Regions from separate parts of the Aliivibrio kagoshimensis genome, predicted to be linked through region 2. Evidence: predicted binding sites of a transcription regulator. Region 2 holds the regulator's gene; each other region holds the start of a gene.
What was found. The regulator MetJ, encoded in region 2, represses methionine synthesis genes. The targets are predictions, from matches to a motif close to TTAGACNTNTANANGTCTAA.
Positions count from the first base shown of each region.

Region 1 (10,687 bases), on a different contig from region 2:
TAGTAAATTTACTGTCGGTCTATTTGCTGTCTGTCTCATGCTCACTCTGCCACTGATGTTTAGTGATGCTATCCTTTCCATTGCCACGCCACGCTTAATTGCACTGTGGGCGGGGTTTTTCTTTTTTGTCACTTTACAACAATTCACATTTTCTAACCGCCAAAAACAGCAACTGTTATGGTTAGTCGTACTGGCTGTTTGCATCGAATCGCTATTAGGCTATGTTCAGTTTTTACTGCTAAAACCTAGTAACTTCTTAGGCTATAACACCATCATTAATCGACCATATGGTATTTTTCAACAACCGAATGTTATGGCGAGTTTTCTAGCGACGGGGTTAGCGATAGCATCTTATCTGTTGGCTAGACAGCCGATAAAATATGACCGTCACCCTTTCTCTTTGTTGATGCTGCTACTCACGATTATTTCCACAATCCCTCTAATTGTGGTGTTGGCATCTCGAACAGGGTGGCTATCGAGCATTCTTGTTTTGCTCATGATCACCCCTTACATGTGGCGATTTACCAATAAAAGACGATTCTGTTTATGGGTTTCAGCCTTGTTAATTGGTCTCTGCTCAAGCATCGCCTTAGTACAATATTCTCAACTCAATATTGAGGCTAAAGGGGATGGATTCACAGAGCAGACGCTACTGCATAAATCCAATCTCCAAAGCTCAAGATCGTATATCTACCCTCAAGCGCTGGATATGATTCTTGAAAAGCCGCTAACTGGGTATGGCTATGGACGGTTTGAATCAGAATATACCCTCTATACCGCCAAACAACATAATTTGAATACTAACTACCACCCGGGTCTACCCGCTTTAGACCATCCGCATAATGAACTGCTATTTTGGGCTGTCGAGGGGGGAGTGGTTCCTATTCTTGGCCTATTACTTGCGTTTGGTCTAATTGTAAATCGTATTATGAAAACCCAGCGTTATACTCGGTTGGCCATCTTAGCGTTGTTTATTCCCATCGCTATTCACACTCAACTTGAGTACCCTTTTTATCACTCAGTACCACACTGGGTAACCTTTATTCTATTACTGTTTTGGCTAGACCAACTTAGCTGTAAACGTAGAAAAATATCCATAACACCTCCAACAATGGTGAGCTTACGTCTACTCTCATTGATAATACCAATCTCTGTCAGCTACTACATGTTTAGTGTGATACATACCAATGAGGTGCTCACTCGCTTTGAAACAACGAAACCCGTACAGCCTGATATTCTCTTTGAAGTAACCAACTCCAATTTCTGGCAAGATCGCTTTAACTGGAATATCTATTCAACACAATTAAAAATTGGTATTCAGCAGAATAAACCTGAATTAATTCAACCTTACATTGATTGGTCAGAGGCGTTGATCAAGAGTAAACCTCGACCCGCATTTTATAAGAATTTGATCATAGCTTATGAAGGCTTAGGGAAGGTATCTCAGGCTGAAGATATTCGTGCCGAAGCCAGTTACTTATTTCCACTCGATGATTTTTCAGAGGTACACCTTAAAAAAACAGCGTCCTCGTCTGCGGTAAATACCAAGTAATCACGGCTCGAGATGCTTCAATCTCGAGCCGACTTCATTGTTATCAACGTAGCTCTGTTATCAAAGTAGCTCTGAGCTTAGTGCTTTCAGACATAAGGCAACATTTTCAGCACGAGCTGCATACCCCATAAGGCCAATTCGCCACGCCTTCCCAGCCAATGCACCAAGGCCAGCGCCTATCTCTAAATTATACGTCTCTAGTAAATTTTGGCGCAGCTGTGCTTCATCGATACCATCAGGAATATAAATCGTATTAAGTTGCGGTAAGCGATACGCTTCTTCCACTACAAACTTTATCCCCAACGATTCCAAGCCTTGCTTCAATTGTTGATGCATCTTGGCGTGCCTTGCCCACACATTTTCTAGCCCTTCATTTTTGAGTAACAGCAGTGCTTCATGCAGAGCATAGAGACTGTTTACAGGGGCAGTATGGTGGTAACTTCGCTTGCCTTCACCACTCCAATATCCCAAGACTAGTGACTGATCCAAGAACCAACTCTGTACCGCCGTTTCTCTCGACTGAATTTTATCGATCGCTTTTTGTGAAAAGGTCAACGGAGACAAACCAGGCACGCAAGACAAACACTTCTGACTACCAGAATAGACCGCATCCAGTTGCCACTCATCCACCAGCAAAGGAACACCACCTAATGACGTTACAGCATCCACAATGGTCAGGCAGTTATTCGCTCTCGCAAGCTTAGCGATCCCTTCAGCATCACTCAATGCGCCAGTAGAGGTCTCAGCATGAACAAACGCCACTGCTTTGCAATCAGGATGGGCATCCAAAGCAGAAGCCACTTTCCTTAAATCAACAGGCGCTCCCCACTCGTCATCAACCACAACAGCGACACCGCCACAGCGCTCTACATTTTGACGCATCCTTTCGCCAAACACCCCATTTCGACATACCACAACCTTGTCACCCGGCTCAATCAAGTTAACAAAGCACGCTTCCATTCCGGCACTACCGGGAGCCGACACCGCAATTGTGAAGCTATTTTTGGTTTGAAAAGCATACTGTAACAATGATTTAAGTTCGTCCATCATTCCAATAAACAGAGGGTCTAAATGACCAATTGTAGGACGGCTTAATGCTTGTAATACTTGAGGGTAAACATCTGATGGACCCGGTCCCATTAATGTTCGTTGTGGAGGATAGAAGCTTTGAATTGTCATTATTATTATCTCCAGACAGAAAAGGCACAGCAAAATAGTGCTAATAAATCTTTATATATCTATACATTCCTCAATAAATAATGCAATTTTTTTTATAAAAATGATGCTATTGATTGACAATAAAGCAACAAAAAAGTATCAATATAGAGTGGATGTAAATAATCCGCAAAGAAGAGGAGCATTGCCTAGGCAGCTTATCCGCAGAGCCCAACTCTAATGCCGATAAGTCAGGGAGAGCAGTGCCGAGATGGGTTCGAATGGGAACGTACCTGTCGGTCGTATGGCTGAATCCTTACGATTGTCATCCGTTAGCGGATTGTTAATGGGTGGGGAGCTTCTAGTGTTCAATACCCTATCAGTATGTCGCTAACTCCCTCCAATCATTGCCAGTTGTGCATATTATTTATTTAGAAATTTATTGGGAGACAGGGAAGTGAACCCTTTTACAGTCGCTAAGTTTGGCGGTACCAGTGTGGCAAATTATGAAGCCATGAACCGTTGTGCCGATATTATTGAAAAAAATAGCAATACCCGCTTAATTATTATTAGTGCCTGTTCTGGCGTGACCAACTTATTAGTACAACTGGCGAACGGTATTGCTAGTAGTGGCGAACGCGCGAATTTAGTTAGCCAATTACTTGCGATTCACCAAAAGGTTCTCAAACAGCTTAATCAACCAGAGGCTATTGAGTCCGAGATTCAAAAGCTTATTGAACAAGTCGCTATTATTTCCGAACAAACAGCGACAGCGCCATCAAATAAACTGACTGATCAGTTAGTCTCATGCGGTGAACTGCTCTCAACACACCTACTCACGCAGATTTTAATTGAACGCGGTAACAGTGCCGTTCGTTTTGATATCCGTAAGGTATTACGCACGGATAATGAGTTCGGTAACGCTTCCCCGCAGTTAGAAGAAATATCATCATTGGCGCAACAGCAACTGCTGCCGTTGTTTGATAAGCATGTTGTTATTAGTCAGGGATTTATTGGCGCCGATAGCGCAGGTAATACCACAACGTTAGGTCGAGGTGGCAGTGACTACAGTGCTGCGTTGATTGCCGAAGCACTCAATGCAAAAAGTCTTGAGATATGGACGGATGTTCCTGGGATCTATACGACGGATCCTCGTATTGCTCCTAAAGCCTCTCCCATCTCAGAGATCAGTTTTATTGAAGCGTCTGAAATGGCCAATTTTGGTGCTAAAATCTTACACCCTTTCACATTGGTTCCAGCGATGCGTAAACAAATACCTGTGTTTGTCGGATCGTCGAAAGCACCTGAGTTAGGGGGAACTTGGGTTCGAGAGTCCGTGGATAGCGCCCCTCTGTTCAGAGCACTTGCCCTTCGTAAGAATCAAACCATGATTACGCTACACAGCCTCAATATGTTTCATGCTTACGGCTTTCTCGCTGAAGTGTTTAAAATCTTAGCGAAACACCAGATCTCGGTTGATCTGATTACCACCTCTGAGGTTAATGTCTCGCTGACCCTCGATCAAACCAACACCTCGGGAGGCGCTCCACAGTTACCTAAAGAGGCTCACCAGGAGCTCGAACAGCTATGCCGAGTTAAAGTCGAACAAGGACTTAGTCTTGTCGCTCTAGTTGGTAATAAAATGGGGGATAACAAAGGTTCAGCAAAAGAGGTATTTACGGCGTTAGAAGACGTAAATATTCGAATGATTTGCTATGGTGCTAGCCCCCATAACCTCTGCTTCTTAGTCGATGAAGAAGACTCTAATGACACAGTGAAAAAGCTGCATCACGTACTCTTTGAGTAACTTTTAATAAAAGAGAACATAAAAAATGGCATCACTTTGATGCCATTTTTTTATCTATCATTAATCAATATTTGGCCCTAACCACTTATCAATCTCGGTACGGTCCCAGCCTTTCCTTGCCACATAACTGTCCACTTGATCTTGTTGGATCTTAGCGACTGCAAAGTAACGAGATTCTGGGTGTGAGAAATACCAACCTGATACGGATGCCCCGGGATACATGGCGTAACTGCTGGTTAACTGCATACCGATCTGACTCTCTACATCCATTAGATCCCATAGTGATCCCTTTTCAGTATGTTCAGGACAAGCAGCATAACCAGGAGCTGGACGAATACCTTGATATTTTTCCCGAATCAGATCCGCATTGCTCAGGTTTTCGTCACTTGCATAACCCCAAATCTCTTTACGCACTTTTTCATGCAGGCACTCAGCAAACGCTTCAGCTAATCGATCAGCAACGGCCTGAATCATGATGGCATTGTAGTCATCACCTTTAGCTTTATATTGATCGGCTAACTCTCGCTCTCCAATGCCGCCCGTTACGGCAAATGCACCAATCCAATCGGCTTTACCACTCTCTTTAGGGGCAATAAAGTCAGACAGGCAGTAATTGGCTCCTTTAGGCTTTTTAGTCTGTTGACGCAAGTTATGCAGAACCTTAATGACTTCAGTGCGACTCTCGTCTTTATACACCTCAATATCATCTCCAATGCTGTTCGCGGGGAAGAGTTGGCACATCCCTCTGACTGTCATCATTGACTCTTTTTCCACTTTATCCAGCAGATCATTAGCATCTTTATAGAGTTTTTTCGCTTCTTCACCAACCAGTTCATGTTCAAAAATAGCGGGATATTTACCACTTAATGACCATGTCATGAAGAAGGGAGTCCAATCAATATAATCTTTTAATGTGCTAATCGAAAACTCATCAAAGACTTGTGCCGATAGTTGATTCGGCTGAGGCGGCGTGTAGCTATCCCAATCAAGTTTAGCTCTGTTATTCCGAGCCTCTTCCAGAGTTACTGGCTTGGTTCTTGGTGTCTTGCGACTGTGCTGATCCCGTACACGATCATAATCCAATGCAAGTCGCTCAACGAAGTCAGGCAATAATGTCTCAGAAAGCAGAGAAGTACAAACACCGACAGCTCGAGAGGCGTTACTCACATAAACAACAGGTTCACTGTAATTTTGTTCTATTTTCACAGCGGTATGTGCTTTAGAGGTCGTCGCTCCACCGATAAGCAGTGGGATATCAAAACCTTGTCGCTCCATCTCTTTCGCAACATGAACCATCTCATCCAATGAAGGAGTAATAAGACCAGATAAGCCGATAATATCGACCTTCTCTTCTTTGGCTACCTTGAGAATGTGCTCGCACGACACCATGACTCCGAGGTCAATGATCTCATAGTTGTTACATTGCAATACTACACCAACAATATTCTTACCGATATCATGTACATCCCCTTTCACCGTGGCGAGTAATACCTTTCCGTTGGTGCTGCTTCCATCTTTCTCTGCATTGATATAAGGCTCTAAATGAGCAACTGCTTGTTTCATTACACGTGCAGATTTAACAACTTGCGGAAGGAACATTTTCCCTTCACCAAACAGATCCCCGACAACATTCATGCCTGACATCAAAGCGCCTTCAATCACTTCGATTGGTTTCGAAGCCAGTAATCTCGCCTCTTCAGTATCTTCAATAATAAACTCAGTAATGCCTTTTACTAATGAGTGCTCCAACCGCTTTTCGTTACTCCACGTTCGCCACTCTTGAGCTGAGGTATCCACTTCTTTAGTACCACTGGCTCGGTAACCTTCAGCGATTTCAAGTAAGTTTTCGGTTGCGTCATTGTGACGGTTAAGCACAACGTCTTCGACAGCATCACGCAGTTTATGTGGAATATCATCGTAAATTTCAAGTTGCCCTGCGTTTACGATCCCCATGTCCATTCCACGCTTAAAACAGTGGTATAAGAACACGGCATGAATCGCTTCGCGTACGTAGTTATTACCTCTAAATGAAAAGGAGACGTTAGATACACCACCTGAGATCATTGCATGTGGTAGCGACTTTTTTATATCACCGACGGCATCGATAAAATCGACCGCATAATTATTATGCTCATCTATGCCCGTTGCGACAGCAAAGATATTAGGGTCAAAAATAATGTCTTCAGGTGGAAAACCAACTTCATCGACTAATACGCGATAAGCATTGGTACAGATCTCAATTTTCCGCTCTCTGGTATCTGCTTGACCCTCTTCATCAAAAGCCATCACTATGACTGCGGCGCCATAACGTCGTACTAACTTGGCTTGAGCGATAAATTTCTCTTTTCCCTCTTTCAAGGAGATCGAATTAACGATTCCTTTACCTTGAATGCACTTCAAACCCGCTTCGATCACTTCCCATTTAGAGGAGTCGACCATAATGGGTACTTTACATATCTCTGGTTCCGAGGCACATAAATTGAGGAACTTAACCATACACGCTTCCGCGTCGAGCATCCCTTCATCCATATTGATATCGATGATTTGAGCCCCGTTTTCAACCTGCTGCCTGGCAACCTCTAACGCCTCTTCGTACAACTCCTCTTTAATGAGTCGTTTGAAGCGAGCAGACCCCGTTACGTTCGTTCTTTCGCCCACGTTAATAAAGAGAGAGTCTTTATTAATCGTTAAAGGCTCAAGACCTGACAAACGACACTCTATAGCAATTTCAGGCAGCGCACGAGGAGTGACATTTTCAACGGCTTTGGCCATCAGTCTTATATGTTCAGGCGTAGTACCACAACACCCTCCCACTAGATTTAAGAATCCACTTTGCGCCCACTCACTAATATGTTCAGCCATATCTTCAGGTGAAAGATCATACTCACCAAACGCATTCGGAAGTCCTGCATTGGGGTGTGCCGACACACTACACTCAGAGATCTTTGCTAAGTCACCAACATATTGGCGTAGCTCATCTGGCCCTAAAGCACAGTTCAAACCGAATGAGATCGGTTCAACATGCCGCATTGCATTGTAAAAAGCTTCTGTAGTTTGACCCGATAGAGTACGTCCAGAAGCGTCCGTAATGGTACCTGAGATCATTATTGGTAATTGGATACCAAGCTCTTCAAATACTGATTCAACGGCAAAAGAACACGCTTTGGCATTCAGAGTATCAAAAATGGTTTCGATTAGGATGAGATCCGAACCGCCTTTGATTAACGCACGGGTAGATTCAGAGTAAGCAATCACTAACTCATCAAATGATACATTACGAAATGAGGGATCATTCACATCTGGAGAGAGGGAGCACGTGCGGTTAGTCGGACCTAATACACCGGCAACAAATCGAGGTTTATCTGGAGTTTTAGCACTCCACTCATCAGCGACCTCTCTGGCTATACGTGCAGCTTCGTAGTTGATCTCTGCACTTAGGTTCTCCATCTCATAATCCGCCATTGCGATGGTGGTTGAGTTAAAGGTGTTGGTCTCTAAAATATCAGCGCCAGCTTCTAAGTATTTCGCATGGATCTCTTTGATAAGCTTAGGCTGAGTAAGAACAAGTAGATCATTATTTCCCTTTAGATCACACGTCCATGCAGCAAATCGGTCACCACGAAAATCACTCTCTTCTAATTGATGTCCCTGAATCATAGTGCCCATGCCACCATCAATCAGTAATATTCGTTGCTTTAATAGCGCTTCTATTTTCTGCTTTATCCCGATTTCCATCTTACTACACCTTCTATTCCATCACTCTTTACTACTTTTCATCCTACACACAGAACGTATGGAAATCTAGACGTCTAAACAAGTTTATTCATAATCGATGAAAATAAATTTGTAATCTCAGTAAATGCGCAGGAGAATAGCGCGAAGTCACACTCTGTAACAATTAAAAATCACTACTCGTATTCATTCAAAAAGGCGTTGAGATGTCGGTTTACAATACCCTCTGCTTTCTTGCTGCAGCAGCTATGTTTATTGCTTTTTTTAATAGCAAAATCGGAAAAATGCAGACTACAATCGCCATCACGGCAGGCGCAATGATACTGTCGTTAGGCATTATCATTGCAGGTCAAAATGGTTGGTTTAATTTAACCGAAGTTGCCTCTGAGACTCTAAACACCATTAACTTCGAAGACTTTTTGCTAAAAGGGATCTTAGGCTTCTTACTGTTTGCCGGAGGGTTAGGCATTAAGCTTCCTCATCTAAAAGATCAAAAGTGGGAAATCACTTCTCTTGCATTGGGTGCAACTCTTTTTTCCACCTTCTTTATCGGTTTTGCTCTGTGGTTTATCTGCCAGCTTATTGGGGTGCAATTTGACCTTATTTACTGCTTACTATTTGGTTCACTCATTTCGCCAACCGATCCCATCGCAGTGCTGGCCATTGTTAAAAAACTTGATGCGCCCAAACGAATATCAACACAGATTGAGGGTGAATCATTATTCAACGACGGCTTTGGTTTGGTGATCTTTGTCACTCTGTTTACCATCGCCTTTGGAAGTGAAACACCAACAGTATTCGGTGTCGTACAGCTGTTTGCACAAGAGGCAATTGGGGGCATTGTTTATGGTTTCATCCTAGGACTCACCTTCCACTACTTCATCAGTGCAACCAATGATCACTCTATGGAGTTACTCCTTACTATCTGCATTCCAACAGCAGGTTATGCATTAGCAGAAGTGCTGCATGTGTCAGGGCCTCTAGCTATGGTTGTTTCTGGAATTATGATTGGTAACTGGACCCGATACATAGGCTTTTCTAAAGAGAGTGAAGAGCATTTGGATCACTTCTGGGAACTGGTAGATGAATTTCTCAATGGTATCTTATTTCTTCTGATTGGCCTCTCTATGTTGCTGTTTAAACTTCACCAAGAGGATTGGATCTTGATGGTTATCGCCATTCCACTGGTATTAGTAAGCCGCTACTTAAGTGTTTATCTCTCTTACATAGGCTTTAAACGCTATCGCAGTTATAACTCATGGTCGGTTAAAATTCTTACTTGGGGTGGACTACGAGGCGGGTTAGCATTAGCGATGGCGATGGCAATTCCGGCAGGTATCATCGTGGTACCAGAAAAAAACATTGATGTCAGGGAGATCATTCTGGTTATGACCTATTCGGTGGTGGTCTTCTCTATCCTTATTCAAGGCTCAACCATTACTAGCTTAATTGAGAAAGCCAAACAAGAAGAACGTGAGCTTTAAACCTTAATCAGTACAATTAAAAAGTTAACCGCAAAAAAACCAGCGCACTCGCTGGTTTTTTAATGCACCTATTTTGCTATTTCACATCATAATGATTGGTGAATGTTGCATTTTCAAAATCATCGAGGTTATAAGGGGTTTGCTGGTAAACGCAGTAATTCAACCAGTTTGAGAACAGCAGGTGCCCATGGCTACGCCAGGTGGCAATTGGAGAATTACTTGGATCATTATCGGGGTAATAGTTTAAAGGGACATCTGGCTCCATCCCCTCACTGCTGTCTCTTTTAAACTCAATATCCAAAGTATTAGCATCATACTCTGGATGACCCGTCACAAAGACATTTCTCATATCCTTAGTAGATGCTAAATACACACCCGCTTCATTAGAGTGTGCGAGAATGTCTAAGTCAGTATGCTCTTGCAAGTAGTCCAATGAAAAATCCGCATAACGCGAATGCGGAGCGAGAAAGGTATCATCGAACCCTCTCAGTACAGGGTGAGCAAGGCTTAATGCCTGATGATTATAAACTCCAGAGAGCTTCGTTTTTCGCGTTCTTTTGGGTAGGTCATAGAGTAATTTAAGTCCCGCTTGAGCAGCCCAACAGACATATAGGGTCGAAGTGACATGATCGTTAGCCCAGTCCATGATAGTTCGTAGATGATCCCAATAGATCACATCTTCAAACTGTACCAAACCTAACGGTGCGCCAGTAATAATTAAACCATCAAAGTTACGGTTTTTTACCATTTCGAACTGGCGATAAAAGGTATTTAAATGCTCTGTCGGGGTATTTTTACTTGGTCTGTCATCAATGCGTAGCAGTTCAACATCAACCTGCAGCGGGCTGTTTGATAGTAACCGCATAAACTGAGTTTCTGTCTCTATCTTTTTCGGCATTAAGTTGAGAATTAGAACTTTAAGGGGGCGTATCTCTTGCTTGGTTGCTCTGGAGTTCG
Region 1 is NZ_JAKJSQ010000067.1:7,294-17,980, forward strand. Features, by position in the region: gene L4C32_RS17070 (PglL family O-oligosaccharyltransferase) at 1-1,552, shown strand, start outside; gene L4C32_RS17075 (pyridoxal-phosphate-dependent aminotransferase family protein) at 1,613-2,731, opposite strand; lysine riboswitch at 2,895-3,076, shown strand; gene lysC (lysine-sensitive aspartokinase 3) at 3,222-4,514, shown strand; gene metH (methionine synthase) at 4,575-8,249, opposite strand; gene L4C32_RS17090 (cation:proton antiporter) at 8,453-9,730, shown strand; gene metA (homoserine O-succinyltransferase MetA) at 9,807-10,687, opposite strand, start outside.
Region 1: the regulator MetJ is predicted to act here: its motif matches at 8,308-8,327, upstream of metH (methionine synthase).

Region 2 (10,687 bases):
GTACTCCCCCCGCTTTATCGACTCTAAGTAGTTTTCTAGGCTCCCTTTCTTTCGAGTGCTATCACGATCAATACGGATGGTTTTGAACTCAGGGAACAGTTGATTGAGTTGAGTTTCTAGTTGCTCAGTCCCGACACCGACAGAGATCAACTGAGTGGAACCACACCCATGACACTGATGCATGATGGGCTGTTGTGATCCGCAGTGATGGCAACGTATTTCACTGCTGTGCTGGTGGAAGGTGTAGAAGGCATCACAACGTTTGCACTCGGCCATCCAGCCACATTCATGACACATCAATGCTGGTGAGTAACCTCGGCGATTAAGAAACAGAATGACTTGATTGCCTTCGGTGAGATGCTTCCTCATTTGAGCGATCATCGGTGCAGATAGGCCACTTTCAAGGTAGAGACCTTTGACATCTAATACACCATGTTTCGCGGGGTTAGCGTGCCCCGCCCTGCGTGTCAGAGTTAAGTGGTGGTACTTTCCGGTCTTGGCATTATGTAGAGTCTCTAATGCCGGGGTCGCTGAACCTAAGACAATGGGAATGTTGTCTAGATTGGCTCGCATTACCGCTAAGTCTCTGGCGTGGTAACGCATGCTATCTTGCTGTTTATAAGAAGCGTCATGCTCTTCATCAACAATAATAATGCCTAGATCGTTAAATGGGGTGAAGAGTGCAGAGCGAGTACCGATAATAATGCCAGCGTGTTTATCTTTTGCACTGAGCCATGCATTCAGCCTCTCGGTATCATTAAGGCCGGAGTGAATGCTCTCTACTGGAACATTAAAACGGCGTTTAAAGCGATTGATGGTTTGAGGGGTTAATCCAATTTCAGGAACCAATACCAAGGCTTGTTTCCCTTTCCGAAGTACCGGTTCAATTAAATTGAGGTAGACTTCCGTTTTGCCTGAACCTGTCACGCCTTCTAATAGGTAGCAACCAAACTCTGGATTGGCATTCACAGAGGCGACAGCAATGGCTTGTTCCTCATTTAGCTGAGGTTTCTCTTCAGTCACACTGAATGATGAGTGCCAGCATTGTTGCTGTTTTTGCACTTGTCGCTCTTCAATCCACTGTTTCTTTTGTAACGCTTTTAACGTAGCGGAACTGATCTCCTGTGACAGAAGCTGCTCATGAGGCTGAGAGCAGAGATGTAACAGTGAGAGGACTTTGGCCTGTTTTGGTGCGCGAGTGAGCGAACTGATATTCTGGTTTTTGCCCAGTTCGGTAAGGTGCCATTCGCGCAGAGTATCGAAACTGGCCGCTTTACCTTTACGGAGCCAAGCAGGCATCGCATTGGCGAGCGTATCACCAAGAGGGTATTGGTAATATTCACTGCTCCAAGTTAACAGGCTATAGAGTGAACTCGGCCATAATGGCGTGTTATCTAAAACTTGGGTGAGCGGTTTTAGCTTCTCAAAACTGAAATCAGAGAAGTTGGATAGGCGCACTACAATACCAACCAGCTGTTGTCGGCCAAAACCTACTTTCACTCTTCCTCCAACCACTGGAAATTGGTCTGGCTTTATTTTGTAGTCAAAACAGCGATCTAATGGCACGGGTAAGGCGACATGAGCAACCGTATTTTTCTCAGAAGTGTTTTTATCAGATGCGATGACCAAGCTTCACCAGATGTTTTTAGCGGTAATAAAGAGAGGGTAGCTTATCATAAATCCTCGACTTGAAAATTTAACTTATCGAAGAGGTTGATCCTTGCGCAATGTTTCATTATGATACGCCGCCTTACTTAGTGTAATTAATCTACACTCGGTGATGACATAACTATTTTATTTATTACGTGTGGTGTTCGGCTTAGAATCGAATGGCGACACGGCCTAATTGAGGTTTTCCCCATGAAAACAGGTATCCACCCAGAATACACTTCAGTAGCAGCAAAATGCTCTTGTGGTAATGAGTTTGAATTCAACTCAACACTAGCTAAAGACACCATCAACCTAGACGTATGTGACAAATGTCACCCGTTCTACACTGGTAAGCAACGTATCGTTGATACTGGCGGCCGTGTTGATCGTTTCAACAAGCGTTTTGGTGCAATCGGTTCTAAAAAATAATTTAGTTCTTATGCCCAATAAAAAAGAGGTGCACAATGTGCGCCTTTTTTGTGCCTGTAAAACAATTTTTGACTCTTTCTGTAAACAATATAAACTAAAATTGTAAACAATGTGTATAAAGTGGTTTAAAAAATAAATACAAATATTAAACCTGTGGCTAGGAACTTAGCCGTATATCAATTACTATTTTATTCAAATCACAATAACTCGACCTATGGGTAACAAAATGTCTGAAGATTTTCGTCAACAAGCTCTTGATTATCATGCTCTTCCTGTACCAGGGAAAATTGCTGTTGGTTTAACAAAACCTGCAGATACTGCTGAAGATTTGGCTCTAGCATACAGTCCAGGTGTCGCGGAACCTGTACGTGAAATTGCTCAAAATGCTGATAATGTTTACAAATACACGGCGAAAGGCAACATGGTCGCAGTTATTTCAAATGGTACCGCTATTCTAGGGTTAGGGAATCTAGGGCCTCTAGCATCTAAACCTGTCATGGAAGGTAAGTCTTTACTGTTTAAGCGTTTCGCAGGTCTAGATTCAATCGATATTGAAGTAAAACACCGCACGATTGATGAGTTTGTTGATACCGTAGCTAATATTGCAGATACGTTTGGTGGCATTAATTTAGAAGATATCAAAGCACCAGATTGTTTTGAAATTGAACGTCGTCTGATTGAACGTTGTGATGTGCCTGTCTTTCACGATGATCAACATGGCACCGCGATTGTTACCGCTGCAGGCATGTTAAATGCGCTGGATCTACAAGGCAAAGAGTTAAGTGAGTCAACGATTGTCTGTTTAGGCGCGGGCGCGGCTGCAACAGCATGTATGGAGATGTTGATCATGTGTGGTGCTCAACGTGAAAAAATCTACATGTTAGATCGTAAAGGGGTGATTCACACTCGCCGTGAAGAGCTGAATGAATATAAGCAAAAATTTGCTAACAATACCGATAAACGTACTCTTGAAGATGTTATCGAAGGCGCAGATATCTTCTTAGGGGTATCTGGTCCAGATCTTCTTCCTGCAGAAGCGCTTAAGTTGATGGCAGAGAAACCGGTAGTCTTTGCATGTTCAAATCCAGATCCTGAGATCAAACCTGAATTGGCTCATGAAGTACGTAACGACATCATCATGGGAACGGGTCGCTCTGATTACCCTAACCAAGTGAATAACGTACTTTGTTTCCCATTCATCTTCCGTGGTGCACTTGATGTACGTGCCAGTGTGATTAATGATGAGATGAAGCTAGCAGCGGTTCACGCGATTCGTGAATTGGCAAAAGAGCCTGTTCCACAGTCGGTACTAATCGCATCGGGTGACAGTTCACTCGAGTTTGGTCCTGAGTATATTATTCCAAAACCTATGGACCCTCGTTTACTGCCAAGAGTCGCAAAAGCGGTCGCACAAGCGGCGGTTGATTCAGGCGTTGCACGTATTGATATGCCTGAGAACTATCTAGAGAGCTAAAACATCTCGTATTAAAAAAGCCCCAACTTCTATAAGAGAAGTTGGGGCTTTTTGTTTGGTATTTAAAACCGTGTGATTATACGGAGATATTACTCTTCGTCGTTGAAGTCTTCGATTTCGATCCCCATCGCGGTCATCATCGCTTTGGCTTCAGTAGGGATGTCATCCGGACGATCTTTTCTTAAGTCGTCATCTGTTGGTAAAGGCTGACCAGTATAAGCGTGCAAGAAAGCTTCGCATAAAAGTTCGCTATTAGTGGCATGACGGATATTGTTCACTTGGCGACGAGTGCGCTCATCAGTCAGTATTTTTAATACCTTCATAGGAATTGAAACTGTAATTTTTTTTACTTGCTCACTTTTTTTACCGTGTTCGGCGTAAGGGCTTAAGTATTCGCCATTCCAATCTGCCATTTTTTACCTTTACCTGGTGTTAATTGTGGAGGATAGATAACCGTTTATTAGCCTAAAGGGTTATGCAACAAAATTAAAGCGATTTTAGCGGGATTTACCGCCACATGCAAAGACATATAGACGTCCAGAAGTGTTGACGTCTTGTTTCGCTGGGTTTAGAATGTCTTTAGGTTTGGTATTTTAGCATTAAAAGGGAAAGGAAAGTTATGCGAAACAAGAAAACCGCAACGATTTCAGTTCGAACTGGTATTGAGTCCGACTCGCAGCATAATGCTGTGGTTCCACCGATATATCTTTCAACCAATTATAGCTTTCCTGAATTTGGTGATGTTCCTGAATATGATTACGCTCGTAGTGGTAATCCGACTCGAACACAACTCGAAACCGCCTTAGCGAAGCTAGAATCTGGCGCAGGCGCTGTAGTCACCAACTGCGGCATGGCGGCACTGAACCTACTGGTTTCGGCAAAGTTGGGCCCAGATGATCTTATTGTCGCACCACATGATTGCTATGGTGGGACGTACCGACTGTTTGATTCACGTGCGCGAAAAGGGGATTTCAACACACTTTTTATCGACCAATCTGACCCTATCGCTTTAGAAAAAACACTCGCATTAAAACCCGCGCTGATCCTTCTTGAAACCCCCTCTAATCCGCTGCTTCGTGTGGTAGACATTACCGATATTTGTCAAAAAGCGAAATTGATAGGGGCGCAAGTCGCTGTAGATAACACGTTTCTCTCTCCCGTTTTACAGCAACCTCTCACATTAGGTGCTGATTTTGTGATCCACTCAACCACTAAGTACATTAATGGTCACTCTGATGTGGTTGGAGGCGTTATCATTGCCAAAGATGAAACCGATGCGACCGATTTGGCGTGGTGGGGAAATTGCATTGGTTCAACAGGGACTGCATTTGATAGTTATTTAACGCTGCGAGGCATTCGCACCTTGAGTGCCAGAATGCGTGTGCATGAAGAGAATTCAATGGAAATTCTTGAGTGCTTAAAAAATCAGTCGTTAGTCGGTACAATCTATCATCCAAGTCTACCTGAGCACCCTGGACATGAGATTGCAAAACGCCAACAGTCTGGTTTTGGAGCGATGTTAAGTTTTGAGCTAAACGGCAGCTTAGAGCGATTAAAAGTGTTTGTATCAGCTCTTCAACTTTTCTCACTAGCAGAGTCATTAGGAGGGGTGGAGAGTTTGATTGCCCACCCTGGCAGTATGACGCATCGCGCAATGTCAGATGAAGCACAAGCAGAAGCTGGGTTAAACCCAACGTTATTACGCCTGTCTGTTGGAATAGAGGATAGTAGAGATTTGATTGAAGATTTAGAACAAGCGTTTATTAAAGCGGCGGAGGTTGCTTAAATGCCAAGCTCCATTTTAGACAGTACTTTGATTGCGTCTGGACAGAAACAACTGCACAAATTTGGTGGAAGCAGCTTAGCGAACCCTGAGTGTTATCGCCGTGTCTGTAATATATTAAAAGAGTACTCCGGTCCAAATGATTTGATTGTGGTATCCGCTGCTGGCAATACGACCAACCGAATTTTAGAGTGGTTAGCCTACTTGGATAAAGATGGGCGTCTTGCTCATGAGAGTTTGCAATCACTGAAGCAGTATCAGAGCTCATTAATTGAAGATCTGTTACCTTCAGACGTAGCAGTGCCTCTTTTGGAGACACTGGCGCAAGAGATGACAGCGCTCAATAGCTACACGTCACCGTTAAGTGAATCTGAAAAGTCAGACGCATTGGGTCATGGTGAGGTGTGGTCTTCTCGTTTGTTAGCTGCTTTATTGAACCACTCAGACATGCAAGCGATCCCAGTGGACTCTCGTCTGTTTTTACGGGCAGAGCGAGCAGCGCAGCCAGAAGTTGAGCACTCCCGTTCGTGGCCCTTGATTCAAGAGGCATTGGCACAACACAGCAATCGACGTATTGTGATTACCGGGTTTATGGCTCGTGATGTTCACGGCGAGACCGTTCTGCTTGGGCGAAATGGATCCGACTATTCAGCCACTGTAATAGGGGCCTTGGCAGAAGTGAGCCGAGTGACCATTTGGAGTGATGTCGCTGGTGTCTATAGTGCTGATCCACGTAAAGTTTCTGATGCCTGCTTGTTGCCTTTGCTTCGTTTAGATGAAGCCAGTGAATTAGCTAGATTGGCCGCCCCAGTGCTGCACAGCCGGACGTTGCAGCCAGTTGCGCAGAGTTCGATTGATCTTAACTTACGCTGCAGTTATCAACCGGAAGCTGGCTCAACACGCGTCGAACGTGTATTGGCGTCAGGTCGCGGAGCTAAAATTGTTACCTCATTGGATGATGTGTTTATCATTCAGCTCAATTTAGGCCACAGCCACGACTTTGAACGGTTACAAGAACAAGTATTGAGAGTATTAGCGCGAGAGCAACTTCAGCCTTTAGCTATGGAGTCGCAGCCAGATCAAGACAGACTGGTCTTAGCCTATACCGCTGAAATTGTGAATGAAGCACTGAGTGTCCTACAAGATGCGGCTATCGAAGCGGAGATCAAACTCAAAGAGGGTTACTCAATGGTTGCTGCTGTTGGGGCTGGGGTTGTGAGTAACCCAATTCACAGTCACGGCTTCTATCACCAACTGAAAAGTAAACCTGTTGAGTTTGTGTGTGAGTCTGAGTCCGGACTGAGTCTGGTAGCAATTTTACGCAAAACCAATACATCCAGTTTGATTACCGCAATACACAGTAGCCTGTTCCAAGCTCAAAAGAGAGTGGGTGTTGTGCTGTGTGGTAAAGGGAATATCGGCAGCAGCTGGTTACACCTTTTTGAAAGAGAGCGAGCGGAACTTGAAAAGCGTCAAGGGATGCAGTTTGCACTCATTGCCGTGGTATCGAGTGATCAATACTGGCTTAATATGGGGGGCATTAACCCAAGCGAAGCGTTAACGAACTTCAAAGATGAAGCGATTGAACACCGTTCTGGCGAGTGGCTTGATAAGCTCTATCATCAACAAGAGTACGATGAAGTTGTGCTGTTGGATGTGACAGCCAGTGCTGAACTGTCGGCACAATATGCTAAATTTGCCGAGTATGGTCTTCATCTTATCTCAGCCAATAAAGTGGCGGGCTCTGCGCCTAGCCATGAATATTACCGAGTGCAAGACGCCTTTGCGAAAACCGGAAGACACTGGTTATATAATGCCACGGTTGGTGCGGGTCTGCCGATCAATCATGCGGTGAGAGATCTGCGTGAAAGTGGTGATACCATTATCGCTATTTCAGGCATCTTCTCTGGTACCTTGTCATGGTTGTTCCAACAGTTTGATGGGCAAGTTCCTTTTACTCACCTTATCGACATGGCGTGGCAGCAAGGACTCACCGAACCGGATCCAAGATCGGATTTAGACGGTTCAGATGTGATGCGAAAGTTGGTGATTCTGGCTCGAGAGTCTGGTTTTAAAATTGAACCTGAGCAGGTGAAAGTGGAATCGTTAGTTCCTGACTCGTTGCTTAGTGTGTCACTCGATGACTTCTTAGAGCAAGGCGATGTTCTGAATGAGATTCTATGCGAACGTTTAGAGCGTGCTAAGCGAGACGATAAAGTGCTGCGTTATGTTGCACGTCTATCTAAAGAGGGGAAAGCTAGCGTGGGAATAGAGGCGCTTCCTACTGAACATCCACTGGCTAACTTACTGCCTTGCGATAATATTTTTGCTATTGAAAGCCGATGGTATCGCGATAACCCGTTGGTTATTCAAGGTCCAGGTGCAGGTAAAGAGGTCACGGCAGGCGCTCTGCAATCAGACCTTAATCGTCTGGCCAGCCTACTATAATCTACGTTCACTTCTGAACCCAACAAAGCAGAGTCTTCTTAGGCTCTGCTTTTTCATTTCGACAAATTCCAGCTATATTTTATAAATAGGATGCCGTGTGTTTTGGCTCTATGAATATCCTTTATTATTAAGTTGAATAAAATTCATGTTTATAAACTTGACAATGATCATTATAAAAGACATTCTGTAGACATGTAGCGGTTTAGACGTCTATACGGTTGTTTGCTCCAGTTACCTTTTTTGATTATATTTTTATTGTGGTGATTTCCACTGGACGGGAGTTAAATATGGCATATTCACACGCGAGTCACCTCGATTCGCTTAACCAAAACATTGCTGAGTTAGGCGATAACATCAATGTGTCATTTGAGTTCTTCCCACCAAGTTCCGAGAAGATGGAAGAGACGCTGTGGAGTTCAATCCACCGACTAAAATCACTCAAGCCTAAATTTGTTTCAGTCACTTACGGTGCAAACTCTGGTGAGCGTGATCGCACACACTCCATTATTAAAGAGATCAAAGACCAAACGGGTTTGATTGCTGCACCTCACTTAACCTGCATCGATGCGTCAAAAGATGAATTAACATCCATTGCGAAAGATTATTGGAATAACGGCATTCGTAATATCGTTGCGTTGCGTGGCGATTTACCCCCTAACAGTGGCAAGCCTGAAATGTATGCAACAGATCTGGTTGAGTTGTTAAAAAAAGAGGCTGATTTTGATATCTCAGTGGCTGCGTATCCAGAAGTGCACCCTGAAGCAAAAAGTGCTCAAGCAGATCTGCTTAACCTTAAACGTAAAGTTGATGCGGGAGCGAACCGCGCTATTACTCAGTTTTTCTTTGATGTAGAGAGCTACCTAAGATTCAGAGACCGCTGTGTTGCCGCAGGCATTGATGTAGAAATCATTCCGGGAATTCTTCCGGTATCAAACTTTCAGCAGGCAAATCGATTTGCCAAAATGACCAACGTGAAAGTACCAGGTTGGATGGCGAATCAGTTTGCTGGATTAGATGACGATCCAGTAACTAGGCAGATGGTTGGAGCGAGTCAAGCTATTGATATGATTAGAGTGCTTAGCCGAGAAGGGGTAAAGGATTTTCACTTCTATACTCTGAACCGTGCTGAAATGACTTACGCAATGTGTCATACCTTAGGTGTGAGACCACAAGGCTAAAAAACAGACATAAAAAAGCCGTGAACATTAAGGTCACGGCTTTTTTCTATCAGATATCGCTATTCGAATGAAATCTCAATGTGGGCATTACCCCACTCGGTTTCAAAAGGCATGATAATAATTGCGCCTTTACATTTATGGCTAATAGTGTGGCCACGACCCGAAACAACAATCGGTGTTGCCATATCAAAATCATAACCTGATTCCGATAAAATTCTCTTCGCCCCGCCAGCCACCATATTGGTGATTTCGCCAACCATGTCAGAAATCTCTTCGTTAATGGCTTTCGGTCTTTCACCTAGCATTTTCTCCATGACCTCTAAAGCTAGCCCCTCTTCAAAACTGATGGACATAGAGCCCGCCACTTTTGGGCCAACCATACCAATCAATCCAGAGACGTCGCCACGAGCAACTTCATCTTTTTTTACTCTTGGCTTTTGTGGAGTGAGATCCATAGTCGCCATGGTTTTCAGTACATTCAATAATGATACTAAAAACGGATTTACAAATTCAGCACGCATAATAGTAGTAATTATTCCCTTTCAAACCGTTAACTATGCTCTATTTTTGGCACTTTCTACACACGCCATGGGTTTCCATCACGTGGCTTTTAACGGTAAATTCAAATTTATCAGCATTGATTTTTAAACGCTGAGTTAACTCTTTATCATGTATCTCTTCCACATTACCACATTTATCACAAATGAGCAGTTGAGAGCAGTGTTCATTCTCGCCAATTACACAGCAAGAAACAAAGCTATTAGTCGACTCCACACGATGGATAAACCCCTGAGCTAACAGGAAATCTAACGCGCGATAAATCGTAGGTGGTTTTGCTTTTGGTTCAGTTTCTCTTAATTTATCAAGGAGATCATAAGCACTGATAGAACCTTGATGAAATAGGATTAACTCTAAAACATGTAAGCGTTGAGGTGTGAGTCTAACGCCACGTTGATGGCAGATTTGCTCAACTTTATTTAATAGTGATTTATCCACGAAATCTGAGTTCTTCAATCAACGAATTAGTGAGCGATTCTACCACAATCAGTATCAATTAATCACTAATAGCGAATTAGAGTTAAGGGTATTAATAAATCGCGAACTGGATCACTCTATTTTATTTTCTCCGCAAGCTCTTTGCTTCTATATAACCCTAGATACATTGTAAAAACGAGCACGAGTATTTTTCGGCTGTTGCATTGCAATTGTTGACATTGTTGTCAATACTCAAATGACTAAGCAGTGAGTGGCAATGCAATTGGATGCATTGAGTCGGTTGGTAAACTATTGTTTTAAGGGGCCATATGTGAAATCAATATCTTCGAAGCTGTTATTAATTCCTGTTCTGTTTAGTTTGGCAATGTTGGTGGTTAATTATAATAATTGGTTAACGTCAAATGAGGTTATGGCTAGTTTTAGCTCTGTTTACGAAGATAGGGTTGTACCATTAGCTAGCTTGAAAGAGATCTCAGACTTATATGCAGTGAATATTATCGATGCAGCGAATAAAAAACATGTTGGTTTAATATCTTATCAAGACTTCAAGGCAGGCGTTCTAGATTCTTTAGAGAAGGCGGAAGGGATATTTGAGGCTTACATGCAAACCAAACTCACAACAAATGAAGAAGAGCTAGCTTTGATACTGAAAGGTAAAATTAATGGATTGAATGCTCAATTACCAATGATTATCGATGAATACGAGTCATCAAAAATTGATGACTTTGC
Region 2 is NZ_JAKJSQ010000021.1:2,207-12,893, reverse strand. Features, by position in the region: gene priA (primosomal protein N') at 1-1,623, opposite strand, end outside; gene rpmE (50S ribosomal protein L31) at 1,861-2,079, shown strand; gene L4C32_RS09070 (malic enzyme-like NAD(P)-binding protein) at 2,306-3,553, shown strand; gene metJ (met regulon transcriptional regulator MetJ) at 3,643-3,966, opposite strand; gene L4C32_RS09060 (O-succinylhomoserine (thiol)-lyase) at 4,173-5,339, shown strand; gene L4C32_RS09055 (bifunctional aspartate kinase/homoserine dehydrogenase II) at 5,340-7,784, shown strand; gene metF (methylenetetrahydrofolate reductase) at 8,072-8,962, shown strand; gene L4C32_RS09045 (chemotaxis protein CheX) at 9,022-9,483, opposite strand; gene zur (zinc uptake transcriptional repressor Zur) at 9,524-9,958, opposite strand; gene L4C32_RS09035 (methyl-accepting chemotaxis protein) at 10,269-10,687, shown strand, end outside.

Region 3 (10,687 bases), on a different contig from region 2:
CGATAATCATCTTAGGTTTGTGTTCAATCGCTAACGCTTCCATTTCAGCGTAATCGATTTGACCCGCTTCATCGATACCGTAAGGGATAATGTTATACAATTTACCAGAGAAATTTACTGGTGAGCCATGAGTAAGGTGGCCACCGTGTGCCAAACTCATACCAAGAACCGTATCACCAGGCTTTAGTAGTGCCATGTAAACCGCGTTGTTCGCTTGAGAACCAGAGTGTGGTTGAACGTTAGCGTACTGAGCGCCAAACAGTTCACAAGCGCGATCAATCGCAAATTGCTCAACTTTATCGACATGTTCACAACCACCGTAATAGCGCTTTCCAGGATAACCTTCTGCGTATTTGTTCGTTAACTGTGTACCTTGAGCTTCCATGACACGTGGGCTGGTGTAGTTTTCTGAAGCGATCAGTTCGATGTGCTCTTCTTGACGTTGAGTTTCATCCTGAATGGCTGCATATAGTTCCGCATCATAATCTGCGATATTCATGTCACGCTTAAGCATCTGTATCTCCTGAATCAGATAATATTAACAAATCGTACCCTGACAAAAGCAAACGGTTTCGTCTCTGGTGTAAAGTGGACGTATTCTACCTAAATTGAACGCCCTGAGGTAGTATATATCTCATACTTTTTTGTTATTTTCTTGTTAAATCTTCATTTTTCGCATGAAAAAAACTAATGCATTGATATTAACAGACTCTCCCTCCTCGATCTTTACAGCCTGTAAACAGACAAATACAGAGTTATTAACCTAAATTATCAACACGCTTTACCCCACGAATTCATCCCATAAAATAGCGCCATATTTATTATTTACCAAATTATTAACCAGGCATTAAACATATGAACAAACATACATTTAAGGATGATTTCATCGCTATCATCACCGGCACATTTTTTGTCGCGTTGGGCTTATTCTTTCTACAGTCAGCCAACTTAATCACAGGGGGGACAGCTGGCTTAGCTTTACTAATCGCTCAACTCACATCTGGTAGCTTTGGATTTATATACTTTACTCTGAATATTCCATTTTTGATTCTGGGATGGTTCCGCTTTGGACGACAATTTGTCTTCAACTCGGTAGTTTCATGCGCCATCGTCTCGATTTTTGTCGATAATTTACATCTGTTTATTTCCGTTGCGCATATAAATCCGATTTTTAGTGGCGTTGCAGGGGGGTTATTGGTGGGATTGGGATTATTAATATTAATACGACACCATTCAAGCTTAGGTGGCTTCAACATTCTCTGTCTCAGTATTCAAGAGCGCTTTGGAATTGCAATGGGAAAGACACAAATGGCATTAGATTGCACCATTTTGATGCTCTCTTTCTTTTTTGTGACTCCGTGGTTGCTGTTTGTGTCAGTGGTTGGCGCCATCATTCTCAACATCGTTTTAGCGATGAATCATAAACCACACCGTTATATTGTTACCTACGGTTCATAAGCCGATTTGGGGTCATTATCGGCCCCACTCTCTACTGCTATTGTCACAGCTACTGCAATTTACACTTCAATTCGGCTTGCCCTTTAAGTTGCAGTATTGATTCACTCCCTTTTTGCCAGAACATATCTCCTTGCTCAGAAAGATACTTACTGCCTGACGCACTTGTGGCTTTAAAGAAGGTTAACTCAGAGACTGCCGTCATGATCACTACACTCTCTTTACCCACATAAGTAATTAAGAACTCCTCCCCATTTAAGCAAGATACCATTTGAAAATTGTCGGGTTCAGGTGTGCCCACAGGTATCGTTTCACACCCTAATAACGTCAATATTGATACTAAAATCCCTATCTGTTTCATTATTTATCCTAGTCATAAAGGTGACAAGCAACATCATGTTTCCCATCAATGATAGTAATCGCTTTTGGTTCTCGATGCTGACACCGCTTTTCAGCTTTTGAGCAACGTGAATAGAAACGACACCCCGCAGGAGGGTTGATCGGTGACGGAACATCGCCAGTTAAAAAGATACGCTGCTTGCCTCTCAATCTTGGATGACTGATAGGTATGGCGGATAGCAGAGCTTGTGTATAGGGGTGTTTAGGAGAGTCATAGATAGATTGTGCATGACCATACTCCACGATCTTTCCTAAATACATCACCGCCACTTTGTCAGAAATATGACGGACGACAGAGAGGTCATGAGAGATAAAGATAAGCGTTAAATCCAACTCCTGTTGTAACTTAAGCAGCAAATTTAAAATCTGAGCCTGAACCGAGACATCCAACGCCGATACTGACTCATCACACACAATCAGTTTAGGTTTCAGTGCAATCGCTCTGGCGATCCCTATTCGTTGCTTCTGACCCCCTGAAAACTCATGCGGATATTTTGAGGACGCCGATTCTGAAAGCCCTACCTTGACTAATAACTCATCAACCCACTCTTTGCGCTGCGTAGGAGTACCAATATTGTGGATAACAAAAGGCTCCTCAAGAATCATTCCTATTGTGTGCCTAGGGTTTAAGGACTCAGTAGGATCTTGAAAAATGATCTGCATCTCTTGGCGCAATGATCGAAAGGCTTTTGCAGGAAGGTCGGTAATATCTCTCCCTTCAAAAGTCACGGTGCCTGATGTCGGCTCAAATAGCTTAAGAATGGATCGACCGAGCGTACTTTTTCCACATCCAGACTCACCAACTAAACCTAATGTCTCCCCTTTATTAATGGAGAAAGATACGCCATCAACCGCATGGACCGTGTACCCCGATTTAAAGACCCCTTTCCCCGACGTAAAGTGCTGCTTTAACGCCTCCACCCTTAACAGCTCACTCATGCATTCACTTCCTGTTCAGATAAGGTTAACTGACCGGTGAAGTGACAGCTGGAAAAGTGCCCTTCCGATATTTTCTCACTGGGTGGTGAGGAGACCTCACATTGGCGTTGTCGATATTTACAACGTGTCGAAAATCGACACCCTGTTGGCATGTCATCCAAAGCAGGGACGTTACCACTGATGGTTTCAAGCTCAGATTTAGGCAGCACGGCCATGCTCGGCATGGAGGCCATCAACCCCTGTGTATAGGGATGCTGTGGTGAGTCAAACAGCGACATAATATCCGCTCTCTCCACCACTTTCCCTGCATACATCACCACGACTTCGTCACACATCTCAGCCACAACACCAAGATCATGGGTAATAAAGATGATCGACATACCCGTCTCTTGCTGAAGACTTCTCATCAACTCTAATATTTGAGATTGAATGGTCACATCCAGTGCCGTCGTGGGTTCATCACAGATCAAAATATCGGGTTTGCACGCTAACGCAATCGCAATCATTACCCGCTGGCGCATTCCACCGGATAGCGTGTGTGGATACTCAAGAATTCGAGATTCAGGCGAGGGGATCCCTACTTTCTCTAACATCTCAATCGCGGCGTGAAAGTGCTGTTTTTTCGATAGTTCACTTCGGTGCAGCTGCAGTACCTCTATTAACTGTTTTCCTATTGTATGAACCGGATTAAGTGCCGTCATAGGATCTTGGAAAATCATAGAGATTTTATTGCCACGCATTTTATGCAGCTGATCAACACTGAAAGTGACTAAGTTCTTCTGTTGATAGATGATGTCACCCGCCACCACATTGCCATAAGGTTTGGGTAACAACCCCATGATCGACATGGCCGTTACACTCTTTCCACAGCCAGACTCCCCTACAATGCCGACTGTTTTTCCTTTTGGCACATCAAAACTAACGCCATCGAGCACCCGCACGGCACCGTTGTCAGTGATAAATTCAGTGACAAGATCATTAACTGACAGTACTGCATCGACCATAATTCAACCCAATCTTATGTGTTAATTTTTGACTTTATAAGTGTCATCGATCAGTGTGACCGGCGTAAATGTTTTGCCACTTTTTATCGCAATTTTGGTCTCTTTTTTACTATTTTCATCAATCCAAAATGTACTCATAGTTTGCGCGAAGCCCCAACCGTGAAATAGATAACCAGTGCGTTTTGTGGCGACATTGTCAGGCAGTTTCATCCAACGCCAATACGCTTCACGAGCGTATGGCACCATGTAGCCCGGTACCACCAAATTGGCATCAGCCACCAATTTCTGAATATTGCGAGAGAGCTGCTGTTTCTTCTCTATATCAAACTCAGACTTAAAGTCCATGATCATCTTATCCAACTCAACCGTTGAGTAGTTGGTAAAATGATTGGTCTGCGGTTTGTTGGCATTATCAGAATGAAAATACTCCCAATAGGCTGGAATATCAGAGGTTCCCATACTGTGGAATGAAATATCATGTTTGTTCTCTAATACATACTTAAACATGCTCGAACCATCAATCAAGTTAAGCTCAAAATCAAGACCAGCCAACTTGGCACGCTCTCTTAATACCGCCAGTCTTGGGGTATGAGCTTGCTGAGAATAGGTCACAGCAAAACTCAAGCGTTGTCCCTTCTCATTAACGCGTATGCCATCGGGCCCTACAATATCAAAGCCCGCTTTTTCAAAGTATCCAATCGCTTTATTCGCATCAAACTTGGTGGCAGTAATCGAACTGTTGTCGTAATCACCATGGCCAAATCCCATGCCATTAGGTTTACGTACATAATCACCACGCAACACCTTCTCCAACATGGTGTCATAATCGGTGGCGTGCATGATGCCTTTACGCACATCAATATTATCCAATAGTGGTTTGGCGGTATTTAACCACATGCCACCCGCACCCACCGGCGCTTGATTAAACACCCACGCTTTATGGATGTATCCCGCATCGTATTTTTTTCCCGTGGCTTTTTCATGCCATAGATCGGGCCGAACAACACTGAAGGAGTCTAAGTTTCCCTTTTCAAAATGCTTAAACGCAATATCGGCATCACGAATCACTTTGACTTCAATACGCTTAACGTTAAAGCGGTTTTGGTAATATTGATTTTCATAACCCCACCACAATTTCCCAACGTGTTTTAAGCTAATATTTTTGCCTTTTTTAATCTTATCAATGTAATAAGGCCCTGTGACTGGCTCTGGTTGAAAGTTATAACGACGAACAAAGTTGTCATCAATACCATCACCATTTTTATCCACTTTTGGGTTGGCATAAAAGTGCGCGGGGCGAGGGGACAAATTGGTGTAATCCATCAACTCATCACGATTATGTTCTTTGCCCGAAACCACCGCGATCGTCAGAGGATCAAACACGATAATGTCGCTCACCTCGGTGCGGTAAAATTCGTTATACCAAGGTGCAACAATGTCTTTAGAACGCATAAGGGTGAGTAAAAAGGTGAAATCTTTGGCAGTTACTGGCTCGCCATCACTCCACTTCGCTTTAGGGTTTAATTTAAAATAAACCGTTTTATTATCATCACCATAAGCCCAAGAGGTGGCCAGAGACGCATACCAATTATTGCTGTTCGGATGTTTATCCAAAAGCGAAGAGGCATCACCTAACAACCAGGCTCTAAACGATCCATTCGAATCTGGCCCTACGGTTCTAAACGTTTGAGGGAAACTGTTGGTAAAAGTGCGATACGTGCCACCATAGGTCGCTTTTGATGAGGAGAAAACAGGATCACTGGTATTGGTCTGCCAATCTAAATTCTCTGGCAGTGTGGCGCTGTGTCCAAGCGTTGACCATGAGCCCAGCAACGCGAGCGCACCCGATAAGGAGAGTAGTGTCAGTTTGTTCATGTTTGCATCCTTTTCAAATCATTAAACAGAAGATAGCAGCTGCTTATAAACTAGTTATATCTTGTGTATTTTTTTGGATCAAAGGCTTCTCGGATCCCTTCCCCAATAAAGGTCACCATAATCAACACACTGACAATGGCGAACACCACTGATGTAGCGATCCATGGGGAATCTAAGTTTGATTTACCTTGTTGCAATAACTCTCCCCAACTTGGTGTTGGGGGCATTAAACCAAGACCAAGGTAATCCAACGCCGTTAATGCCGTAATATTGCCCACGATGGTAAAAGGGGCCAATGTCACGATGATCACCATGGTATTGGGCAGTATGTGATGGAATATAATTCGCCAATTGGACGCTCCGAGCGCTTTCGCGGCCATTACGTATTCACGAGCTTTCTCTTTGTAAGTCATGGTGCGCATGTACCATGTCATGCCCATCCAGCCAAACATGACATTAATCATAGTAAACAACATAAAGCTCGGCTTAATTATTGATACCAAAATCATAATGACATACAAAAATGGAACCATGGACCAAATTTCAATAAAACGTTGAAAAATCAGATCAAACTTACCTCCCCAGAACCCCATCGCACACCCTACGGTGACGCCAATAGCGTAGGAGATGGTTAATGCAATAAGGGCAAAGCCCATCGCAATCCTGAAGCCATAAAAGAGACGGGCGACAATATCTCGACCAATGGTGTCTGTCCCTAAATAGTGCCCACTCTCTACCGAAGGTGCGGTGGGTGGAAAATCATCACCACTAAAATCTTGTTCAAACGGATTCCAGGGGATCAGAGGCATAATGACCCTATCCCCTTGATTCTCTTGTGCAAAGCGCTGCGCAAGATCTCGGTAATCAGTCTCATGCTGATACCCCAAACCAAAGGTATTACCCGCATTCATCGCACCATAAGTGGGGAAGTACCACTGACCTTGATACTGCACTGCGATAGCACGGCTGTTCACCAGTAACTCAGCAAAACAGGTCATCAGCAGCAGTACCATCAAAATAATGAACGACCAGTACCCTCTCTTTATCGCTTTAAATCGTTGGATTTTCTTTTGAGTCAGTGGGCTCATTTTATTGATAAACATAGTTAAGCTCCAAACTTGACGCGAGGATCAACCAGAGCCACACACACATCAGAAAGAATATTACCCACCATTAGCATCATGGCATTAATAGCAAATAGCCCCATCACCACCGGATAATCCCTCTCGACAATCGCTTCATAACCGAGCAGACCGATTCCGTCGATGTTGAAGATAACCTCAATCAAAAATGAACCTGTCATGAAAAACATCAAGGAGTTACCAAAGTGACTGGCTACCGGAATCAAACTATTACGTAAGGCATGCTTTCGTACCGCTTTTCTAAACGGTAACCCTTTGGCAATCGCGGTTCTCACATAATCCGATGCCAAATTTTCCATCAGGTTATTTTTCATGGTCATGGTTAGCAGAGCGAAATCACCAATTAAATAACAGGTAAGAGGAAGGATGGCATGCCAAAGAATGTCTTTTATCTGTTCGAACAAAGCCAAGTCATCAAACTCATCGCCAACAAATCCGCCCATCGGAAACCATTCGAGTTGATAACCAAACAGGGTGATCAGTAATACTCCAATCACATAACCCGGCAACGCATAGCCAACAAAAATCATGATCGAACTTGACGCATCCAACAGACTGCCATGTTTTAACGCTTTGGCATAACCAAGGGGGATAGAGATAAGATAACTGATGAGAAAAGTGGCAATGCCATAAAAGAGAGAGACTGGCAGTCGCTCGCTGATCATATCAATCACTGGTTCATAATAACGAGTCGACTCCCCTAAATCTAAGGTAACCAGCTTACTGAACCAATCAACATAGGCTTCAAAAACGGGTTTATCTAAGCCATAAAAGGCATTTAACTCGGCAATTTGTCCGGCTGATAGCGCGTTATTACCATCGGTAACGCTGGTGCTGCCACTCGATAATTCAGACGATCCTTGCATCTGCATACTGAGCAATACCCTCTCAACGGGCCCACCTGGCACGAATCGAGTTAAGGTAAATATCATTAGGGTGATGCCAATGAAGGTTGGAATAACTAAGAGCAAACGACGAAACAGATAACCAAGCATTCGGTAACACTAACCCTCATATTCTGCAGTAAGACAAAATAATATTATTAAACATATCGTTAATTGATAGCGTAAAAGAGGCTGAGACTCAACTTATCTGATGGTTTTTGAGTTATTAACTCAAACCAATACGATTGATTGGCTCGAGATAATTAGGTTAGGTATCACTTATACTCTGCAATATAAGCAGGAACGTTAGCAATACTATTGAGTACCGTATCCGCCAAGGTTTCACCCTGTTCAGTGATCGTTTTACCAGTGCGTACTAAAATTTTAGTCCCAACACCCGCCGCTTCGGCTGCCATCATATCTTCCGCTTTATCCCCTATCATGATGGATTTTTCCATATCGATGTCTAAAAAACTCTGCGCCGTAATAAACATCCCAGGGTTAGGTTTACGACAATCGCACGCCTCTTTATATTTTCCTATGCCCTTCTCAGCATGGTGAGGACAGTAGTAGATCCCGTCCAATTCGACGCCATTGTCTTCAAAGTTCCAATCCATCCACTCCGTTAGGCTAATGAACGTATCTTCTGAAAACATCCCTCGAGCGATTCCAGACTGATTGGTCACCACCACCAATTGATACCCCATCGATTTAAGCTGTTTAGTCGCATCAAAAACGCCCTCTACAAACTCAAAATCATCCACTTTATGGACATAACCGTGATCGACGTTGATCACTCCGTCTCTATCAATAAAAACCGCAGGCTTAGACAAAATTAAACACTCTATAAAAGGGGATTGAATAAATTATACCACTGTGTATACTCAGGTTCACCAGTTAAAAATAGACATCTAAACATCCAGACGTAAAAATATCCATTGACATGGTAATTGCGAACGATTAGCATCACGTTAATTGTGAAATAGAATGAAACAAAGGTTATCGATGATTGAAATTAATCAGGTTAATAAGGTTTTTTATCAAGGGACAACAGCAATCCATGCCCTTAAAGATATCAACCTGACCGTCCCACAAGGCACTATTTTTGGTGTTATCGGTTCATCAGGTGCAGGAAAGAGCACCCTGATCCGTTGTGTGAACATGTTAGAAAGACCAACCGAAGGCAATATCATTGTTGATGGTGTCGATCTCACTACACTTTCTAATCATCAGTTGTGCCATGCTCGTCGGAACATCGGCATGATTTTTCAGCACTTCAATCTACTCTCTTCACGAACGGTTTTTGCCAACGTGGCCCTACCATTAGAGCTAGCAGGCAAGTCCGCCGCTGATATTGAAAAGAAAGTTTCTAGTCTATTAGCGTTAGTTGGTTTAGAAGATAAACGAGACACCTACCCAGCGAATTTGAGTGGTGGTCAGAAACAGCGTGTGGCAATCGCCCGTGCCCTCTCTTCCGATCCAAAAGTACTGCTTTGTGATGAAGCGACCAGCGCCTTGGACCCAGCCACCACACAGTCGATTTTGCAGCTGATTAAAAAGATCAACCAAACCCTTAATATCACCATTTTGTTAATTACTCATGAGATGGATGTGGTCAAGAAGATCTGTCATCAAGTGGCGATTATCGGTGATGGTGAGTTAGTCGAAAAGGGCAGTGTTGGTGAGATGTTTGCCCATCCAAAAACCGACTTAGCAAAAGCCTTCATTCGCTCTACGTTAGATTTATCAATTCCTAGCGATTACCAAGAGCGTTTAAGTGCAACCCGTGTTGACGGCAGCTTTCCACTGGTACGTCTTGAGTTTACTGGTGCCACCGTTGACGCACCAGTCATCAGTCAAATATCACGAAATTTCAATATCGATATTGCCATTTTAAGCTCTGACATTGATTACGCTGGCGGCGTTAAATTTGGTCTGTTAATGGCTGAATTCTATGGCGACGAATCATCCACCCAACAAGCACTGTCATTTTTGCAAGAGCATCAAGTTAAAGTAGAGGTACTCGGTTATGTCCTTTGATCTTATTTCAGATTGGTTAAATCAAAACAGTGGATTATTGCTAGAAGCGACTTGGCAGACACTCTACATGGTGTTCGTTTCAGGTGTGATCGGTTTTGCCATCGGCATTCCTCTTGGCGTAGTACTGCACACCTCTAAAAAAGGGGGACTGCTTGAAAATGTTAAAATGAATAAAGTATTAGGTGCGGTTGTCAATGTTGGCCGCTCTGTCCCATTTTTAGTGTTAATGGTTGCCATTATTCCGTTAACCAAACTGCTGGTTGGAAGCTTTATCGGCACCACAGCAGCCATTGTTCCATTAACGATTGGTGCTATCCCCTTTGTTGCTCGATTAATCGAAGGCGCGTTAATCGAAGTTCCTTCAGGTTTAGTAGAAGCGGCGCAAGCGATGGGAGCGACTCCACTGCAAATCATCAATCGCGTGTTATTGCCAGAAGCTTTACCAACAATTGTCAATTCAGTGACAATCACTTTAGTGACTTTGGTAAGTTACTCAGCAATGGCAGGAACCGTTGGCGGTGGTGGGTTAGGTGACGTTGCCATTCGTTACGGGTTCCACCGATATGAGTTATCTATAATGGCAGTGACTGTCGTTATGTTAATCGTATTAGTTCAAATTATTCAATCAGTTGGCGACGCTGTTGTACGCCGAGTGGATCATAGATAAAAAAGTTACAGTCGATTTATTATAAGGGAATAACAATGAAATTAACGTTTAAAAAATTAGCTACAATTGCAGGCCTTGCTTCTTTACTGGCACTAACTGGCTGTGGTGAAAACAGTACCGACTCGAATAAAATTAAAGTGGCTGTTATGGCGGGTGCTGAAGCACAAGTTGCAGAAGTGGCTGCAAAAGTAGCTAAAGAGAAATTCGACCTTGATGTTGAACTGGTCACATTTACAGATTACGTCACACCAAATGCCGCTCTTGATGATGGCTCTGTTGATA
Region 3 is NZ_JAKJSQ010000012.1:40,054-50,740, forward strand. Features, by position in the region: gene glyA (serine hydroxymethyltransferase) at 1-514, opposite strand, end outside; gene L4C32_RS06280 (DUF6198 family protein) at 856-1,458, shown strand; gene L4C32_RS06285 (MliC family protein) at 1,508-1,816, opposite strand; gene L4C32_RS06290 (ABC transporter ATP-binding protein) at 1,825-2,793, opposite strand; gene L4C32_RS06295 (ABC transporter ATP-binding protein) at 2,790-3,797, opposite strand; gene L4C32_RS06300 (extracellular solute-binding protein) at 3,819-5,672, opposite strand; gene L4C32_RS06305 (ABC transporter permease) at 5,723-6,775, opposite strand; gene L4C32_RS06310 (ABC transporter permease subunit) at 6,778-7,809, opposite strand; gene gmhB (D-glycero-beta-D-manno-heptose 1,7-bisphosphate 7-phosphatase) at 7,974-8,531, opposite strand; gene metN (methionine ABC transporter ATP-binding protein MetN) at 8,704-9,738, shown strand; gene L4C32_RS06325 (methionine ABC transporter permease) at 9,728-10,405, shown strand; gene L4C32_RS06330 (MetQ/NlpA family lipoprotein) at 10,441-10,687, shown strand, end outside.
Region 3: the regulator MetJ is predicted to act here: its motif matches at 8,610-8,629, upstream of metN (methionine ABC transporter ATP-binding protein MetN).